DNA from 2 places in the Butyricicoccus faecihominis genome. Region 1 is predicted to be linked to the other one. Evidence: riboswitches for the same ligand, from Rfam matches in the RefSeq annotation. Region 1 holds a riboswitch; the other holds the start of a gene.
The links. Region 1 has a riboswitch for FMN ahead of IEY11_RS07340 (ECF transporter S component). Riboswitches for the same ligand answer to the same signal wherever they lie in the genome.
Positions count from the first base shown of each region.

Region 2: another riboswitch for FMN. It lies ahead of ribD (bifunctional diaminohydroxyphosphoribosylaminopyrimidine deaminase/5-amino-6-(5-phosphoribosylamino)uracil reductase RibD); the one in region 1 lies ahead of IEY11_RS07340 (ECF transporter S component).

Region 1 is NZ_BMQH01000006.1:97,929-108,257, forward strand. It holds partial or broken gene IEY11_RS07330 (IS3 family transposase) at 1-375, shown strand, start outside; partial or broken gene IEY11_RS07335 (IS256 family transposase) at 508-1,700, shown strand; gene IEY11_RS07340 (ECF transporter S component) at 1,912-2,523, opposite strand; FMN riboswitch at 2,612-2,743, opposite strand; gene argF (ornithine carbamoyltransferase) at 2,853-3,767, opposite strand; gene IEY11_RS07350 (aspartate aminotransferase family protein) at 3,881-5,062, opposite strand; gene argB (acetylglutamate kinase) at 5,128-6,000, opposite strand; gene argJ (bifunctional glutamate N-acetyltransferase/amino-acid acetyltransferase ArgJ) at 6,036-7,244, opposite strand; gene argC (N-acetyl-gamma-glutamyl-phosphate reductase) at 7,265-8,185, opposite strand; gene argH (argininosuccinate lyase) at 8,175-9,569, opposite strand; gene IEY11_RS07375 (argininosuccinate synthase) at 9,640-10,329, opposite strand, start outside.
Region 2 is NZ_BMQH01000001.1:9,449-19,777, forward strand. It holds gene dnaJ (molecular chaperone DnaJ) at 1-403, shown strand, start outside; partial or broken gene IEY11_RS00050 (hypothetical protein) at 531-793, shown strand; gene ribH (6,7-dimethyl-8-ribityllumazine synthase) at 910-1,371, opposite strand; gene IEY11_RS00060 (bifunctional 3,4-dihydroxy-2-butanone-4-phosphate synthase/GTP cyclohydrolase II) at 1,452-2,660, opposite strand; gene IEY11_RS00065 (riboflavin synthase) at 2,676-3,311, opposite strand; gene ribD (bifunctional diaminohydroxyphosphoribosylaminopyrimidine deaminase/5-amino-6-(5-phosphoribosylamino)uracil reductase RibD) at 3,311-4,396, opposite strand; FMN riboswitch at 4,568-4,694, opposite strand; gene IEY11_RS00075 (PD-(D/E)XK nuclease family protein) at 4,983-8,363, shown strand; gene addA (helicase-exonuclease AddAB subunit AddA) at 8,344-10,329, shown strand, end outside.

The sequences.
Region 1 (10,329 bases):
CCGAACGCAGAGTTGACAAACGGAATGCTGGACAAAGCGATTTCTCTTCTAAAAGTCGGAGAGCACCCAGTTGTCCATACGGATCGTGGGTGCCACTATCGCTGGCCAGGCTGGATCAGTCGTATGGAAGCAGCGCATTTGCATCGATCCATGTCCAAGAAAGGGTGCTCGCCTGATAATTCAGCCTGTGAAGGTTTCTTTGGGCGAATGAAGAACGAGATGTTTTATGGGGTTTCCTGGCTAAACGTTTCAATAGAGGAGTTCATTCATACAGTCGAAGATTATATGGCTTGGTATCGGGAAAAGCGAATTAAGATATCTCTTGGTGGACTTAGTCCGCTGGAGTATAGACAAAAACTCGGCCTATCGGCATAGTCCAAGATTTTGTCCGCACCCCCTAAGGTACAATAAGTTGCGCAAATTGAAAACCGCATAAAAGAAGACATAGCTTGCAGGCTCTGGTAGAAGGAAGTTACCACACACCATTCTGAAAGGAGACAACAAACTATGTCCGAGAGAATTGTACAGCTGAATGAGGAAATTATCAAGGGGAAAAACAAGGAATTGGTCCGCAGCAGCGTGGAGGAAACCCGGAATGAGCTGCTGGAAAAGGAGACGGGGTCCCTGACACAGGCTGCCCGCTACGAGCGCAGCGAGGCCCGTCAGGGCTACCGCAGCGGCCACTATGACCGGAATCTCACCACCGCCTCTGGCGACGTCACGCTCCACGTGCCTCATCTCAAGGGTGTGTCCTTTGAGACCGCCATCATCGAGCGGTATCGCCGCCGGGAGAGCAGCGTGGAGGAGGCCCTCATCGAGATGTACCTGGCAGGCGTGTTTCCGTGCACCGGGTAGAGGACATCACCGAGACCCTGTGGGGCAGCAAGGTTTCACCCGCTACCATCAGCGAGTTGAACAAGAAAGCCTACGTCCACATCGAGGACTGGCGCAACCGCCCCTTGCAGGGCGGGCGCTATCCGTATGTCTACGTGGACGGCATCTATCTGCGCCGCAACTGGGGCGGAGAGTATGAAAATGTAGCCATTCTGGTGGCAATCGCCGTGAATGATGACGGTTTCCATGAGGTTTTAGGCGCCGCCGAGGGAATGAAAGAGGATAAGGCCAGCTAGGTCAGCTTCTTTCAGTGGCTCCGCGGACGCGGCTTGGACGGCGTAAAACTCATCGTCGGCGACAAGTGCATGGGGATGCTGGAGACCGTGGGCGAGGTGTTCCCGGACGCCAAATACCAGCGCTGCACAGTGCATTTCTATCGCAATGTTTTCTCTGTTGTGCCTAAATCCAAGGTCAAAATTGTGGTAAAAAATGCTCAAGGCGATCCACGCCCGGGAGAGCAAACAGACATCCCGCGAGAAGGCTAAAGAAGTCGTTGCCGAACTGCGCGCCATGAAGCTGAAGGAGGCTGCCAAGAAGGTCGAGGACGGCATTGAGGAGACGCTGACCTACTGCGATTTTCCCAGTGAGCATTGGACGCGCATCCGCACCAACAATGTGATCAAGCGGCTGAATTGTGAAATCCGCCGCAGAACCCGCGTGGTGGGAACATTCCCTGACGGCAACTCTGCTCTGATGCTGGTCTTCGCTCGGCTTCGCCATGTGGCGGGCACGCAGTGGGGCAGAAAAAATATATGAACATGAAGTACTCGGAGGCGGCGCTGGACGACGCCTTCATTGCCGGCTGACTTCACTCAGCCGGAGAACCTGCAAACAATTTTGCGCACAAATCTTGACGGGACCGAGTCTATTAGATGCACGCATGTGATATAATCTTGGCCACGCATTTTGTCAATTCGTATACAGATCTTTGTCGAAATCATAGATGTTACCGCACTGTTTGCGATTATTGAACAAAAAGGTGCTCTCCGTTTGCTGGAGAGCACCTTCGTTTTTTACTTAGCCGACACGCTGTCTGGAGTGGTGCAATTCGATCTGCTTGGACTTGATGAACACGCTCAGTTTCTTGTAGGCAAGCATGGTAATCGCAGTCAGGATTGCGCCTTTGATGAGATTGAACGGCAGAACGCCGAGCAGCAGATAGCCCTGCATGCCGGTCACATACGGGTTGATCGCGTTGCATGCATCAAAGATAGCCTGCAGCGGCATAACCTGCGAATAAAACGGAATGATAAGAAAATAGTTGGTCAACATGCCGACACACGCCATAGCAACCGAGCCAGCTGCACAGCCGAGGACAGCCATCTTGCGGCTCTTGTGACCGCGGTACAGCAGCACGGCAATAACAACGAGCGTGGAAAGCATCAGGAAATCTGCGACCTCACCGGAGCCGCCGGTCTGGGTCTGGGTCAGATGAATGATGTCCTTGATGCCGATCATCGTGATCGCCGGAGCGATGCCGAAAATAAACGCACCGATGAGCACGACTGCACCGGACAGATCCACCTTGAGGAACGGCGGCATGAACGGAATCGGAAATTCAAAGTACATCAGTACGGTTGCGATAGCCGCGAAAATTGCGGTGTAGGTGATCTTGCTGGTTTTGGTCATTGCTGTTTTCTCCCTTTCAGGAGTCCTGTTCCATAAATAAAACAAACCCCTGGATTGCTCCAGAGGCATACAGACGTAGCGATAGGTACATCTGTTTCTCTCATCCGGACTATAACCGTCGGTTGGGATTCTAACCCATCATGCCTTGCGGCTCGCAGACTATCAGGCTCGAAGCCTGTATACTGCCGGTGGAGACTTTCACTCCGCCCTGAAACAGAACTGATTTATTTATATTGCTATTATAGTCACCAGTAAAGGACTTGTCAACACTTCAGCAAGAAAAAACATAAAAGCCGCCTTCCCTTGCGAAAGCGGCTTTTTATCAGAAATCAGTCTTCCTTGCTGCTCATCAGAGTAACCATAACGGCCTTCTGTGCGTGCAGGCGGTTTTCTGCTTCCTCGAAAATTTCGTTTGCGTGCTCCTCGAACACCTTGGTGGTGATCTCCTGCTCACGGTAGGCCGGCAGGCAGTGCTGCACCATGCAGCCCGGCTTTGCAGCAGCCAGCAGCTCATCATTGACCTGATAGCCCTGGAATGCCTTCATGCGGACTTCCTTCTCGGCTTCCTGTCCCATGGACGCCCATGTATCAGTGATAACAACGTCTGCGTTCTCAGCAGCCTTCATCGGGTCATCGGTGATGAAGAAGTTCGGGTTCGGCTCTGCGAATGCCATAACCTCAGCGTCCGGACGGTAGTCCACCGGCGTTGCGATGGAAACCCTCATGCCGGTCTTGAGGCCGCCGACGATCAGCGAGTTTGCCATGTTGTTGCCGTCGCCAATGTAGCACATCTTGAGACCCTCAAGAACGGCAAACTTCTCACGGATGGTCATGAGGTCCGCCAGAACCTGACACGGATGGCAGAAATCAGTCAGACCGTTGATGATCGGAATAGAGCCGTAGTTTGCCAGATCCTCTACTTCCTTCTGCTCATAGGTGCGGATCATGATGCCGTCCAGATAGCGGCTCAGCACGCGGGCCGTATCCTGTACCGGTTCGCCGCGGCCAATCTGCAGATCACGGTTGGACAGGAACAGCGCCTGACCGCCCAGCTGATACATGCCGGTCTCGAAGGAAACGCGGGTACGGGTGGAGGACTTCTGGAAGATCATGCCAAGGTTCTTGCCTTCCAGGTGACGATGGGAAATGTTGTGCTTTCTCTCATACTTGAGCTGATCCGCCAGATCGAGCAGACCGATGATCTCCTCGGTGGAGCAGTCAAGCAGCTTCAGTAAATGCTTCATTGTAATAAACCCTTTCTGCAAATTAGCAATGAATAATTAGTAGTTAGTAATTATTTGGGTGCTGCTGCACCAGTACGATAATCACGTTAATTACTAATTGTCAAGACCTTTGATTAAAATACCTTTGCCATGATAGCGAGTGCTTCATCCATTTCTTCCTTCGAAATGGTGAGCGGCGGGAGCAGACGAACGGCATTTTTGCCGGCGGTGATCGCCAGAACGCCGTTTTCGATCAGCTTATTGGCAAACACGGAGTGCTTTCCTTCCTCAACGATGATGCCGAGCATGAGACCCATGCCGCGCACGCCCTTGATATTCGGCGAGCCAAGGGACAGGATGCCGTTGCGAAGGTACTCGCCCTTTTCGCGCACTTTCATCAGGAACTGGCCGTCACCGACAGTATCGAGCACGACGTTTGCTGCGGAGCAGACAATCGGCGTACCGCCGAAGGTGGTCGCGTGCGTGCCCGGCGTCAGGACGTTGCAGCAGGTATCCGCCGCCATGACAGCGCCGATCGGCATGCCGCCGCCAAGACCCTTTGCCATAGTGACAACGTCCGGCTTGATATCGTACTGCTGGAAGGCAAACAGGCTGCCGGTACGACCGATACCGGTCTGCACCTCGTCGATGATAAGCAGCATATCCTTCTCGCGGCAGAGCTTCTCTACCTCCTTGACGAACTCGCGGTCAAGCGGCAGAACACCGCCCTCGCCCTGAATCAGCTCCATCATGATGGCGCAGGTCATATCATCCGCCTTTGCGCGTACCGATTTGATGTCGTTGGCAACCGCGTAATCAAAGCCCTCGGTAAACGGGAAGAAATAGTTGTGGAAACGCTCCTGACCGGTGGCCTTCAGCGTGGTTACGGTACGTCCGTGGAAGGAATTGATGAGCGTCAGCACCTTGAAGCGGCCCTCACCATACTTGTCGAACGAGTACTTGCGCGCCAGCTTGATGGCACCCTCGTTTGCCTCAGCGCCCGAGTTGGCAAAGAATACCTTGCCACCCAGATGTGTCTTTTCTACCAGCTTCTTGGCAACCTGAACCATCGGCTCGGTGGTGAACAGGTTGGAAACATGCATCAGCTTGTGCGCCTGCTTATCGATCGCGTCAATGATTGCCGGATTGGCATAACCCAGACAGTTTACACCGATGCCGGAAGCAAGGTCGATGTACTTCTTGCCCTCAACGTCCCACAGGGTCGCACCCTCGCCGTGGTCCAGTGCAATCGGGAAACGGCCATAGGTGTTCATTACATATTTATTTTCTTCGCTTTTTAATTCATTGTAAGTCATAGGGTATCACCTTTTATCGGAGATACGGAGCGAATCATTCTCCATTCTCCATTTTCAATTCTCAATTACTGAAACATAGTGCCTGCGCCGACCTTGGAAAGCAGCTCGATCAGAATCGAATGCTTGACACGGCCATCCAGAATGGTGGCACGCTCAACGCCCTTGCGGACTGCCTCAACACAGCAGTCTACCTTGGGGATCATGCCGCCCTTGATGATGCCGTCGCGCACCAGCTTCGGCACCTCGGACACCTTGAGACGGTGAATGACACTGTCCGGATCGTTAATGTCCTGCATCAGACCGCGTACGTCGGTCAGCAGAATCAGCTTTTTTGCACCGAGTGCAACTGCCAGCTTGCTGGCTGCGGTATCAGCGTTGATGTTGTAGTTGGTTTCATCGTCGATGCCCTGTGCAACGGTAGAAACGACCGGGATATAGCCCTGCTGCAGCACATCGATAACCGGAGCCGGGTCTACGTCCATAATGTCGCCGACGTAGCCGTAATCCGTACCCGAGCGGTCGGTCAGGCGCTTCGCCTGAAACAGGCCGCCGTCCATGCCGCCGAGACCGATGCCGCGGCCGCCTGCCTTCTCGATCAGGGTTACAAGGTCCTTGTTGACCTTGCCGCACAGCACCATCTGGACAATATCCATGGTTTCACGATCGGTATAGCGCAGACCGTTGACAAACTTGCTCTCCTTGCCGATCTTTCCCAGCATTTCATTGATTTCCGGGCCGCCGCCGTGTACGATAACGACCTTGACGCCGACCAGATTGAGCAGTACCAGATCGTGGATGACCGCGTCCTTCAGCTCCTCGTTGATCATTGCGTTGCCACCGTATTTTACGACAACGGTCTGACCGTAATATTCCTGAATATACGGAAGTGCTTCGACCAGAATATTGGCGCGCAGCTCCGCATCAAGTTGAGTATCCATACTAATTCGTTCCTTTATCCTGTTATAAGCAGCGATTACGTTCTATAATCTCCGTTAATTTTCACATAATCGTAAGTAAGGTCGCAGCCCCATGCAGTAGCGCTGTCCTCGCCCTCATTTACATCAACCGCAATGGTAACCTCGTTCTCGGAGAGCACCTTCTTCGCCAGATCTTCATCAAAATCCAGAGCAGCACCCTTGTCGCAGACTGCTACGCTGCCTGCAGCGGACTCGAACACCACAGAAACGTACTCCGGACGGAACGGCGCCTTGGAGTAGCCCATTGCACACAGCACGCGTCCCCAGTTTGCATCTGCGCCGAACATGGCCGCCTTGACAAGATTGGAGCCGACAACGGCCTTGGCCAGTCGCTCAGCTGCTTCCTCGGAGCGGGAGTTCTTAACGGTGCAGGTAACCAGCTTGGTTGCACCTTCGCCGTCTGCGGCGATCTGGCGTGCCAGGCGGGTGTTGACCTCGTTGAGTGCCTTGCAGAACGCCTGATATTCCTCGTCCTGCCACTCGATGAGTGTATTGCCTGCCATGCCGTTTGCGAGCACGATGCACATATCGTTGGTGGAGGTGTCGCCGTCAACCGTTACACGGTTGTAGGTCTTTTTTACGTTCTCCTGAAGTGCATCAGTCAGCATTTCATGCGTGATGGCGCAGTCAGTCGTGATGAAGGACAGCATAGTGCCCATGTTCGGATGAATCATGCCGCTGCCCTTGCAGATGCCGCCGATGCGACAGGTCTTGCCGCCGATGGTGAACTCAACAGCCGCAGTCTTGGGCTTGGTGTCGGTGGTCATGATGGCGCGATTTGCCTTCTCGGAGGCGTTGTCCTCCAGAACCAGTTCCGGCAGGTGCTCCTCGATGCACTCGATGTTGAGGCGCTGACCGATCACACCGGTGGATGCAACGGCAACATCGGTTTCGGCTACGCCGAGCAGCTTGGCCGCTGCCTGCGCCATACGGCGAGCGTTCTCCATACCGTCCGGTGCACAGGCGTTCGCGTTGCCCGCATTGGCGACGATCGCGCGTGCTACGCCGTCCTCGAGATGCTCCATGGTAACATACAGCGGAGCCGCCTTGACGCGGTTCATCGTGTAGGTGGCAGCCGCGGTGCATTCGCATTCGCTGAAAATGATTGCGGTATCGTCATTCGTGCGGCTTTCCTTGACGCCGCAGCGCACACTGCCCGCCTTAAAGCCCTTTGCGGCGCAAACGCCGCCTTCGATAATTTTCATAATAATTCTCCCTGCTGAAATCAGAGGTTTAAGCCGGTCGTTTCATCCAGACCGAGCATGATATTCATATTCTGCACGGCAGCGCCCGAAGCGCCCTTGCCGAGATTGTCAAACAGTGCGGTGACAATGGTCTGCTCCTCGTGGCCGCAGACGATCAGCTTGAGGCTGTCGTGACCAGCCAGTGTGTTGGCGTAGATCATCGGCTCTTCACCGCCGAACGGCGCCACGGTGACAAGCTGTTGACCCTCGTAGTGCCTGGTGAGCGTCGCATGCACGAGATGTGCATCTACGCCCGGGAGCATAACTGTGGTGGCCATACCCTTGTAAAAGTCACCTACGATTGGCACGAACACCGGCGCCTGCGTCAGACCGCAGATGTAGCCCATCTCCGGCAGGTGCTTATGGTGCAGGTTCAGACCGTAAATGCGCTCGGAATCGTGTCGCGGATCGCGGTTCTCGTCCTGATACTCCGCGATCATTTTCTTGCCGCCGCCGGAGTAACCGGTCAGCGAAGCACAGGTGAGCGCGGTGTCCTCGGCAATGATACCGTTTGCTACCAGTGGGTAAACCGAGGAAATAAATCCGCTTGCGTGGCAGCCCGGATTGGCAACGCGCTTGGAGTTCTTGATGGCTTCGCGGTGCGCCTTGGAAAGCTCGGCAAAGCCGTAATCCCAGTCCGGGTCGGTGCGATGCGCGGTCGATGCATCGATGACACGGGTGGTATCATTCTCGATGAGCGAAACCGCCTCTTTCGCCGCCGCATCCGGCAGGCACAGAAACGCAATGTCGGCTGCATTGAGGAACTTGCGGCGCTCCTCGGTGTCCTTGCGCTTATCCTCATCGATGAGCAGCAGCTCGATGTCGTCGCGGCCGCCGAGGCGCTCGTAAATCTGGAGACCGGTCGTGCCCTCTTTGCCGTCGATGTAAATTTTAGGCTTCATCGTCCTCAACCTCCGCGATGAACTTGTCAATTTTATCAATCTGGCGGGTTACTTCCTGCGGAGCCGGGCCGCCGATGACCTTACGCTCAGCAACACAGGTGCGCAGGTCGAGTGCGTCGTATACGTCGTCGCCGAACTTGTTGGAAATTGCTGCAAAGTCGCGCATGGTCATGGTCTCGAGGGTCTCATCGGCCTTGATACACTGGTTGACCAGACGGCCGACCGTCTTGTACGCATCGCGGAACGGAACACCCTTCTTGGTCAGGTAGTCGGCGCAGTCGGTTGCGTTGATAAAGCCGCGGGAGGCTGCCTTGCGCATGTTGTCGCGGCGCAGCGTCATGGTGGAGAACATCGGCGTAAATACCTCAAGGCACTGCTTTACGGTGTCGATCGCGCCGAATACAGCCTCCTTGTCCTCCTGCATATCCTTGTTATACGCCAGCGGCAGACCCTTGAGTACGGTCAGCATGGTGGTCAGCGCACCGTAAACACGGCCGGTCTTGCCGCGGATCAGCTCGCAGACGTCCGGGTTCTTCTTCTGCGGCATGATGGACGAGCCGGTGGAGTACGCATCGTCCAGCTCGACAAACTTAAACTCCCACGAGCACCACGAAATAATTTCCTCGGACAGACGGGACAGATGCATCATCAGGATGGACAGCGCGGAGAGCAGTTCCACGCAGTAGTCACGGTCGGATACGCCGTCGAGCGAGTTGTCGGTCAGGCGGGCAAAGCCAAGCTGCTGACGAACGAAGTCGCGGTCGATGGGATAAGTGGTCGAAGCCAATGCACCCGAGCCGAGCGGCATTTCGTCCATGCGCTCGTAGCAATCCTGCAGGCGGGATACGTCGCGCTTGAGCATGTTGGCATACGCCATCATATAATGTGCAAAGGTCGTCGGCTGTGCGCGCTGCAGATGGGTGTAGCCCGGCATAACCGCATCGAGATTCTCACGGCTCTTTACAGTCAGCGCCTTCATAAAGCCGAGGATCAGCTTGATGATCTCCTTGATCTCCTTCTTGACGTACAGACGCATATCAAGTGCAACCTGATCGTTTCTCGAACGGCCGGTGTGCAGACGCTTGCCGGTATCACCGATGCGCTCGGTCAGCAGCTGCTCGACGTTCATGTGGATGTCCTCGTAATCGAGCGAGAACTCAACCTTGCCGTCCTCGATATCCTTCAGAATGCCCTTAAGACCCTCGACGATCTTTTCGGCCTCATGCTCCTCGATGATGCCCTGCTTACCCAGCATGGTAGCGTGCGCGATAGAGCCGGTGATATCTTCCTTATATAAGCGGCAGTCAAACAGGATGGAAGAGTTAAAGTCGTTTACCACCAGATCGGTTTCCTTCTGGAAACGTCCTGCCCATAATTTTGCCATATTTATGTTACCTCACAAAACACTCATAGGGCGGCACACGACGGGCGTGCCGCCCTATGATTTCTTTTACTTACTTTTCAACAGACGGGAAATGCTCACCGGTCTTCTTGTACAGGATCTGATCGTTCAGGGCACGAACCTTGAGCGGCAGACCGAACAGGTTGATGAAGCCTGCAGAATCGGCCTGATCGTAGCAGTCATCCTCGTTAAAGGTTGCCATATCCTCGGAGTACAGGCTGTACGGAGAGGTTACGGAAGCCGGGATGATGTTGCCCTTGTACAGCTTCAGCTTAACATCGCCGGTAACGGTCTCCTGGGTGGAGTCAACAAATGCAGAGAGCGCCTTGCGCAGCGGCGTGTACCACTGGCCGTTGTAAACCAGCTCGCCGAACTTGAGAGCAACCTGATTCTTATAATGTGCGGTCTCCTTGTCGAGGGTGATCTCCTCCAGCTTTGCATGTGCTGCGTACAGGATCGCACCGCCCGGAGTCTCATAAACACCGCGGCTCTTCATACCGACCAGACGGTTCTCAACGATATCGAGGATACCGATGCCGTTCTCGCCGCCGAGCGTGTTCAGCTTCTCGATCAGGGCAACGGACTCGAGCTTCTCGCCATCAACTGCGGTCGGAACGCCCTTCTCGAAATGAATGGTAACATAGGTCGGCTTGTCCGGAGCCATTTCCGGGGAAACGCCCAGCTCGAGGAAGCCCGGCTTGTTGATCGGTGCTTCGTTGGACGGCAGCTCGAGATCCAGACC
Region 2 (10,329 bases), on a different contig from region 1:
CGGCGGTCCCGCAGGCGATCTGTTCGTAACGGTTGCCATCCGTCCGCATCCGATCTTTACCCGCAACGGCTCGGATGTACATGTCGATATTCCGATTTCGTTCGCACAGGCCGCACTCGGCGATACGCTGCAGGTGCCGACCATCGACGGCCGCATCGAGTACAAGATTCCGGAAGGCACGCAGACCGGTACGACGTTCCGCATGCGCGGCAAGGGCATTCAGAATGTCAACGGCCGCGGTCGCGGCGACCAGTACGTCCGCGTAAACATCGAGGTGCCGAAGAACCTGTCCGACAAGCAGAAAAAGCTGCTGCGTGAGTTCGAGGAAACGTCTACCGACGAGAATCAGGTCAAGCGCAAGAGCTTCTGGGATAAGGTAAAGGACGCACTTAAGGATAAATAATTAAAGGAGCTTTGCTTTTTGAAGAAATACGGTGAATTGGATTCGGTAAGCTGACCGGGAGGTCGGCTGAACCCATAAACCACCTCCCCAAAGGACGAATAATATCGACTTTTCAGGAGGAATTCTCATGAATCGGGAGAATAAACGCAAGCAATATCAAAAGGGTTATTACAAAACGCACGCCTGCGACGACAGCTTCACCTGCAGGGTGTGCGGCCGTCCGGTCGTACCGGCAGGCGCGGTGTACTGCACTCTAACCGCGCAGCGGCGGACGATAACCCGATGAAGCTGATGTCCATCGCCATGAAGCCGGTGGCGTTCCCGCCGTTCCCACTGGAGCGGATTGAGGAGCTGACCGCGCTCATGGGCGGAGAAGGCTCGGTAGAATAAAGAAAACCACCCGGGATTTTCTCGGGTGGTTTTTCGTCTGCAGGAGGAAAATAGAATTGAGGATGGTAAATAAAAATGCTCTCTGAATCATCAGAGAGCATTTTTTTTGCACAATTTTAGAGCTGCGGCAGCAGGTTTGCCAGCTCGAGAGCGGCAATCGCTGCATCGGCGCCCTTGTTGCCGGCCTTGGTGCCTGCGCGCTCGATGGCCTGCTCGATGTTCTCAGTGGTAATCACGCCGAACGTTACCGGTACGCCGGTCTGCAGGTTGACCTGTGCGATGCCCTTGGCAGCCTCGTTGCACACGAGGTCGTAGTGGCTGGTCGAGCCGCGGATAACCGCGCCGAGGCAGATAACTGCATCATACTTGCCGCTCTGCGCCAGCTTCTGCGCCGCAAGCGGAATCTCAAATGCACCCGGAACCCATACGAGCGTGATGTCATCCGTGTCCACACCGTGACGTACCAGCGTGTCCTCCGCGCCGGAGATCAGCTTGGAAACGATAAATTCGTTGAAACGTGCACCAACGATTGCAAACTTGCCCTTGGTTGCTACTAACTTGCCTTCGAGTACCTTCATCTTAAAATCTTCCTTTCAATATGGTGAACAGATATATTGCAGAGCGAGGTGAGATCATCCCGCCCTGCGGGATAGATTGATTACAATGTTTCACTAAAGAGGTGTCCCATCTTAATCTTCTTGGTTCTGAGGTAGAACGCGTCGTCCTTCTGCGGTGCAATCTCAATCGGCACGCGCTCGGCGATCTCTACGCCGAAGCCGTCCAGACCGTAAATCTTCTCCGGATTATTGGTCAGCAGGCGCAGCTCCTTCGCGCCGAGGTCCTGCAGGATCTGAGCGCCGATCCAGTATTCACGCAGGTCGGGCGCAAAGCCGAGCTTTACGTTTGCCTCGACTGTATCGAAGCCCTTTTCCTGCAGCTCATACGCCTTCAGCTTGTTGATCAGACCGATGCCGCGGCCTTCCTGGCGCATATAGAGCAGCACGCCACGGCCTTCCTTGTCGATCTGCTGCATGGCTGCCGCAAGCTGCTGACCGCAGTCGCACCGGCGGGAACCGAACACATCGCCGGTCAGACACTCGGAGTGTACGCGGCAGAGCAGGTTCTTGCCATCGCCGATCTCGCCCTTGACGAGCGCAACGTGGTGCTCGCCGGTCAGGTCGTTGACGTAGCCGTAGATGCGGAACTCACCGAAACGGGTCGGCATTTTCGCACAGGCTTCGCGGACAACGTGCTTATCATGACGGCGGCAGTAGTCCTGCAGGTCCTTGATAGTGATGATCTTGAGACCCCATTCCTTGGCCTTCTCCATCAGCTCGGGCGTGCGCATCATCGTGCCGTCATCGCGCATGATCTCACAGCACAGACCGCACTGCTCGAGTCCGGCCAGACGGCACAGATCGACAGTCGCCTCGGTGTGGCCGTTGCGGGTCAGCACACCGCCGCGGCGTGCGACGAGCGGGAAAACGTGTCCCGGACGGCGGAGTTCCTCCGGCTTGGTGTGGATATCCGCACATTTGCGGCAGGTAAAGCCGCGTTCCTCGGCGGAAATGCCGGTCGTGGTGTCCACATGGTCGATGGAGACCGTGAACGCGGTGTGGTGGTTGTCGGTGTTGACCTTTACCATCTGCTCGAGACCGAGACGGAGTGCAACCTGCTCACTCATCGGTGTGCAGATCAGGCCCTTGGCATGGGTCGCCATAAAGTTGACGTTCTCGGTCGTGGCAAACTGTGCCGCGCAGATGAGGTCGCCCTCGTTTTCGCGGTCCGGGTCATCAATGGTGAGGATGAGGTGTCCGGCGCGAAGCTCTTCGAGCGCCTCTTCAACTGTATTGAACTGATATTCCATAAGAGAAAACCTCCGTTAAAATCCGTGTTGTGCAAGAAAATCCATCGTAATACCGCTGGATTTGTGCGGCGTGAGCATTTTTTCAACGTATTTGCCGATCACATCACATTCGAGGTTGACCGGCTCGCCCGGCTTTTTGCCGAGCAGAATGGTCTGTGCGCCGGTGTGCGGAATGATGGAGACCGAAAAGTCGGTGTCCGTCACAGCCGCCACGGTAAGGCTGACGCCATCAATGGCGATCGAGCCTTTTTCGACGATGTACCGGAGCAGGGGAGCCGGTGTTTTGATCGTCACCCACACGGCGTTGTCCTCGCGCCGCTGCGAGAGAACCGAGCCGGTGCCGTCGATATGGCCGGATACGATATGACCGCCGAACCGTCCGTCGGCAGGCATCGCGCGCTCCAGATTGACCGGCGAGCCGCTCTGCAGACTGCCGAGCGCGGAGCGCCGCAAGCTCTCCGCCATCACGTCGGCGCTGAAGCTGTCGTCCGTCAGCGTGACCACGGTCAGGCATACGCCGTTCGTGGCAATGCTGTCACCGATTTTTGTATTTTCGAGCACGGTATTCGCTGCAATCGTCAGCCGAGCGCCCTTTGCGCCGCGCTCGATGCGCCGCACCGTACCGATTTCTTCGATAAGTCCAGTAAACATTACAATCTCCCTTCAATCAGGAAATCTTCGTCCATCGGCGTGCAGGTCACGTCCTTCAGCGGAAGCGCCTGCACCATCTTGTCAAATCCCAGACCTCCGACCGGACTTTTTGCGCCTGCACCGCCGATGATTTTCGGGGCGATGTACGCTTGCACGCGGTGCACCACACCGGCCTCCAGCGCGGAGAACGCAAGTGCCGAGCCGCCTTCGAGAAGCAGACCGTCGATGCCGAGTGCGCCGAGCTGGCGCATCAGATCGGCAAGGTCTACGCGCTCGTTTTTCGTTTTGCATTCGAGAATGTGTACACCGTGCCGTTCCAGTTCAGCGGTGCGCTCATTTCGATCGACGACCGCGATATAGGTCGGGATTTTGTTCGCCGTCTGTACGATTCTGCTGTCGATCGGCGTTCTTGCGCGGCTGTCGCAGATTACGCGGATCGGATCGCGCCCGCCGTCAATGCGGCAGGTGAGCAGCGGATCGTCCTCAAGCACGGTGCCGATGCCGACCATGATGGCGGGCAGCCGATTGCGCGTTTTGTGCACATGACGGCGGGCGGTCTCGCCGGTAACCCAGCGGCTGTCACCGGTGTGCGCGGCGATTTTGCCGTCGAGCGTCATCGCGTACTTGAGCGTCACAAACGGCGTTTTGTGCGTGATGTAGTGAAAGAAAACTTCATTCACGCGGCGGCATTCGTCCTCGCACACGCCGGTCTCTACTTCAATGCCTGCGTCGCGCAGGATCTGTGCGCCTTTGCCGGCTACCAGCGGGTTCGGGTCCAGACAGCCGACGAACACGCGGCCGATCTTGTGCTCGATGACTGCGTCTGTGCACGGCGGCGTGCGTCCCCAGTGGCAGCACGGCTCGAGTGTGACGTAAAGGTCTGCGCCCGTGCAGTCCTCGGTGCAGTGCGCGAATGCATTGCGCTCGGCATGCAGGCCGCCGATGTGCTCGTGCCAGCCTTCACCGATGATTTTTCCGTCCTTGACGATGACGCAGCCGACCATCGGATTCGGGTTGACGTGACCGGCTCCGCGCTGGGCCAGCGCCAGCGCCCGACGCATATATTCCTGTTTTTGCTCCTGCATAGAATCACCTGATATAATTCTGTAGAAAATTTCACAATAGTTTGGCGACAGCCATAAAAAAACGTCCCAAAGATAGAATCTTCGGGACGCTGAAAAAAGCATTGTGAAAATAAAAAGTCTGAAACACCGAATCGGCATTTCAGAACAGCAAACAAACGGAAAATCTTTCCGTGCATTCTTCTTTTATCCAGACTATACTGTCGGCCTCGGAATTTCACCGAATCATGCTTCCGCCGAATGGCATCCGCTCGCGGGCTGTACCGCCGGTAGGGAATTGCACCCTGCCCTGAAGAATCAAATATTTGGTTTTGCGGGGCAGAGCCTTTATTGTTCCGCCTGAGGAAAGTATAGTCCCAAGCGGAGAAAAATGCAAGAGTTTTTTGAAAAAATAATTTTACAGAATATGTGAATGCAAACAAAGCACCGTAAAAGTTCGAAAAAGACTGGAAAATACGCTGATAACGCATAAAAAATATAAAATGACCATACGGTTGTTATTGATAATTTTCCGTTTTCCATTACCAATTTTCAATTTGCTCCGGTTGTGCTATAATCAAATAGCTATGAAATGAAAGGAGAGTGTGCCATGCGGATCTGGACCGGACGAGCGGGGAGCGGCAAGACAACGGCCATCCTGCGGGAGATCGCGGCGCTGAGTGAAAAGGGAGAGGGACGGCAGATTCTGCTCGTGCCCGAGCTGAACTCGCACCTGATGGAGAGACGGCTTGCCGCAGCCACGCACAACCACGGCGCACGCACGGCCGAGGTGCTGACGTTCTCACGATTGGCTGACCGTGTGTTCTCTGAGGTCGGCGGACTGGCACAGCAGATGCTGACGCCGGCAGGTCAGCTTTTGACCTTGCAGGAGGCGGCACGCCGTGTGCAGGGCGGGCTGAGTGCGTGGAAGGGTCTGGCAGACAAGCCGGAGCTGCTGCAGGAGGCGCTGCGGCTGATCGACGAGTGCAAAACCTGTGCAGTCGCACCGGAGACGCTGTTTGCGGCTGCCGAGGAGAGTGAGGACGCGGTACTTGCAGAAAAATTGTCCGATCTTGCACAGATTTTGACGGCATATGAGCGCCTGTGCGAGGAGTCTTTGCCTGACCCGAGAGACCGTCTGACACACCTGCGCGACCGTCTGGCAGAAAGCCACACGTTGGACGGTGCAGCGGTCTATCTGGATGGTTTTCTCGGCTTTACCGTGCAGGAAAGTGCAGTAGTTGATGCCATGCTGGCGGCGGGTGTGCCGCTCGCTGCAGCGGTAACCTGCGATACGGATTACCCGGAGATTTTCCTTACCGGCTGTAAAACAGTGCAGAAATTAACCCGGATGGCAAAGCATCATAACCAGACGGTCGAGCGCATCGAACTGGGCGAAAGCAAGGTGGCCCGACCGGCGGGACTGGCTGCGCTCGAACGCGAAAGCCTGCTGCCGGTGCGTGCCCCGCAGGAGAGCGCGGACGGCGTTCGGCTGTACGAGGCGGCTTCACCGTTTGACGAGTGTGAGCATGCGGCGGCCTACATTCGGCGCAAGGTGCGGGACGAAGGCGCGCGCTGCCGCGATTTTGTGGTTGCGGCACGCGATATCGAGCCGTACAGCGCGTTCCTTGCAATGGCGATGGCGCGGTACGACATTCCGGTATTCCTCGCGGAAAAGCCGGATCTGCTGTCCCGTCCGCCGATGGCGCTGGTCACGAATGCGCTGGAAGCGGTGCGAAATCACTTCCGATATGAAGATCTATTCTCCTGTCTCAAGACCGGACTCGCGGGCTTGGATTGGGACGAAATTGACAAATTAGAGAACTATGTGCTCACCTGGAACATCCGCGGCGGAGCATGGGAACGCGAGTGGACCGAGCATCCGGACGGCTATGGTCTGTCCATCGACGAGAACGCGAAGGCACAGCTTGCCGAGCTGAACACACTCCGCAAACGAGCAATCGCGCCGTTCTCCGCACTGCGCGAGGCACTTGCAGGTGAGCAGCCTGCAGGTGACTGCGTGCGTACGCTCTATGCATTCCTTCTCGCGGTGGATGCGCCGCAGCGCATGACCGACCGCGCCGCCGGACACGAGCAGGCGGGCCGTCTGCAGCTGGCCGATGAGTACCGCCAGCTGTGGGAAATCCTGGTTTCTGCGATGGAGCAGTTCGCGTGGGTGTGCGGGGATATGCCGCTGACGCTCGACCGTTTCGCGCAGCTGTTCCGGCTGGTGCTCGGCGAGTACGATGTGGGTACGATTCCGGTTTCGCTCGACCGCGTGACCTGCGGCAACATCGAGCGTGCGTGTACGGAAAATGCGAAATATGTCATCCTGCTGGGCGTTAACGACGGCCTGATACCGAAAACCCCATCCTCGACCTCGCTGCTGAGTGACATGGACCGCGACAAAATGGATGCGCTCGGCGTGGAACTCAAAGCCTACGGCGAGGAACGCCTGTTGATGGAGCAGGAAACGCTCTATCGGGCACTTGCGTGCCCGACAGACGAGCTGCTGCTGACGTATCACACCATCGACGCAGGCGGCGGTGAAACGCGGCCGTCCTACTTCGTGAACACAGTGCGGGAGCTGCTGCCGGATGTGCCGTTTTCCACCCACCGGACGGAGACCGTGCGCGACCGCCTGCAGGCGGAACGACCGGCGGTCGAACTCGCGTGCGCGTATCTTTCGGGCGACCGGACAGCCGCTGTGCGGGCCGCCTATGACTACTATAAGGATGATGAGCGAGTCAAAAACGCGCAGGCGCAGCGACGCGGCAGAGGACCGCTGAGCAGTCCGCACACGATTGACGGATTGTACGGAAAAAGTCTTAATCTGACGGATTCGCGCGTGGATACGTTCTATTCCTGCCGGTTTGCGTTCTTTATGCAGTACGGTTTGAAGGCCAAGCCGCGCCGCGTGGCGAGGTTTGATGCGCTCTCGACCGGCACGTTCATCCACTATGTGCTCGAGCATGCGCTGGATGCTCTTGGAAAGTGCGAGGGCGGCGCCGCCCATGCCGATCAGCCGACCGTGCGCAAAGCCTGCCGTGAAGCGGTACGGCAGTATGTCGCGGAGGAACTGGGCGGCCTGGAGAACAAAACCGCGCGTTTCCAGTACCTGTTCCGCCGACTGGTGCGCGCCGTGGAGCAGATCCTCGACAACGTGATCGAAGAACTGCGCGTATCCGACTTTGCGCCGATCGACTATGAGCTGGACTTCTCGCGCAGCGGCGACCTGCCGCCCGTGCAGTGCGAGGACGGCGATGTGTCGGTTTCGCTCTCCGGCAAGGTGGACCGCGTGGATGGCTACATCAAAAACGGCCGCCTCTATCTGCGCGTTATGGACTATAAAAGCGGAAAAAAGTCATTTTCGCTGTCCGACATCTGGTATGGACTCAACATGCAGCTTATCATCTATCTGTACGCGCTGCAGCAGGAGGGGCTTGACCGCTATCGAGCCCGCCTGACTGCCGAGCTGAACGAAATCGTACCGGCGGGTGTGCTGTACGTTCCGGTGCGTGATGAGCTGCCGGACGCGGCGCGCGACACGGACGAGGAAGGGCTGCGCATCCTGCGCGATAAGGCGCTGCGGCGTTCGGGTCTGCTGAGCGACGATATGTCGCTGCTCGAGGCGATGGAGCACGGTCTGGAGGGTGATGGACGATTTATTCCGGTCTCTATCAAGACCAGGAAGGGTGAGGATGAGCCGACGCTTGCCGCCAAGTCTGCGGTAGCCGATCTGGCGAAATTCGGCAGACTGGCACGATACACGCAGAAAAAGCTGCTCGAAATGGGACAGGCTCTGCGAAACGGCAGCATTGAAGCCGACCCGTGCAAGACCGACCGCAGCTACTGCGAATGGTGTGATTTCCGGGCAGCCTGCCGGTTCGATGAGACCGCCGGAGACAAGGTGCGCTGGCTGAAAAACATCAAGGACAAGGAATTCTGGGAGCAGTTAGGAGGGGACGACAATGCCGAAGTGGACACCTGATCAGCAGACCGCGATCGACGACCGCGGCGGTGCACTGCTGGTTTCAGCGGCAGCCGGCTCGGGCAAGACAGCCGTGCTGACCGAGCGCGTGCTCCGGCGGCTGACGGACGAGAACGATCCGGTCGATATCGACCGCCTGCTGCTGGTTACGTTTACCAACGCGGCGGCAGCCGAAATGCGTGAGCGAATCGGTGCGGCACTCGGTGCGGCTGTAGCCGCAAACCCGCGGGATACCCGTCTGCGGCGGCAGCTGTTCCTCGTGCACCGCGCGAAAATCACGACCGTGCACGCGCTGTGTCTGTCGCTCGCGCGCGAGCAGGCGGCGGTGCTCGGTATCGCACCCGACTTCCGCCTGATGGACGAAAACGAGGGCAAGCTGCTTCGCGCCGAGGTGCTCGAAGAAGTGCTCGACACGGCCTATGAGCAGGCGGATGAGAAGTTTTTTGCGCTCTGCGATCTGCTGACGGCGGGGCGCGACGACCAAAAGCTGGGCGAGGTCATTCTCGGCACCTACGAGAAGATTCAGGCGCATCCTGATCCGCGGGCGTTCCTCGAGGATGTGCGCGCCGGATTGTACACGCGCGGCATGGACACGCCGCACGGCCGTGTTCTGCGCGAGCAGGCGAAGTCGGCGGCACAGCACGGTGCGGCATTTCTGCACATGGCTGTGGATGAATTGACCGGCATTGATGAGCTGGCGGACAACTATCTGCCCGCGCTGACGAGCGACTTAAATCAGGCCGAGCGTCTGCTGGACGCACTGTTTGGCGGCAGCTGGGATGACTGCGTGAAGGCTGCCCGGTCGATTTCGTTTGACCGACTGAAGGCCGCGAGAAAATTTGAGGACAAGGCGTTCCTCGAGCAGATCAAGGCCATGCGCGAGGAGTGGAAGGGCGTTGCCAATAACATTCGGGAGAAATGGCTGACCGTCACCGCAGAGGAAGCGGAGTACGACCGCGGCCTAACAGCCCCCGCGCTGTTCGCGCTCATTGACATGGTAAACGCCTTTGACGATGCCTTTACGGCAGCGAAACGTGCGAGAAATGCTGCGGATTTCAACGATTTGGAGCACTTTGCCGTGCGTCTGCTGTATACAGACGGCAAGCCGTCCACACTGGCGAAAACCATGTCCGAGCAGTTCACCGAAATTGCGGTGGACGAGTATCAGGACACCAACGCCGTGCAGGATGCCATCTTCCGCGCACTCTCCAGAAACGAGACCAACCTGTTCATGGTCGGTGACGTCAAGCAGAGCATTTACGGCTTTCGACTGGCTGACCCGTCCATTTTCCTTGAGAAATACCGCAGCTTCGATGAGGTGGCGGACGCCGCTGACGGGCAGCCGCGCCGTGTCGTGCTCGGGCAGAATTTCCGTTCACGAGCGGCCGTGCTGGACGCGTGCAACTATCTGTTTGCCGCCGTCATGGGCGAGACCGTGGGCGATCTCGTGTACACGGACAAGGAGGCGCTGCACCTCGGCGCGGACTACTATCCGGAGGCCGGAAACGAGCGGTACAAGACCGAAGTCCTGCTCGTGGACGCGGACGGACTCGGCGAGGACGATGATGCGCCGGACAAGACCGAACTCGAAGCACGGCTTGCCGCGAAGCGAATTCGTGCGCTGCTCGACGAAGGCTTTCCGGTGACGGATAAGCAGACCGGAAAGCTGCGTCCGGTCACGCCGGGCGATATCGTAATCCTGCTGCGCTCGCCCAGAAGCAAGGCGCCGACCTACATTGCGGAGCTGGAGCGCATCGGCGTAACAGCCAGCGCCGAGCAGCGCGGCGGCCTGCTGGAGACTGCCGAGGTCGGCACGATGGTGTCGCTGCTCAGCGTCATTGACAACCCGCGGCAGGATGTTGACCTTATCGGCGTGATGCGTTCGCCGCTGTTCGGATTCACCGAGCAGGAACTGGCGGATATTCGCCTTGTGGACCGCAAGATCAGCTATTATGACGCGCTGCTG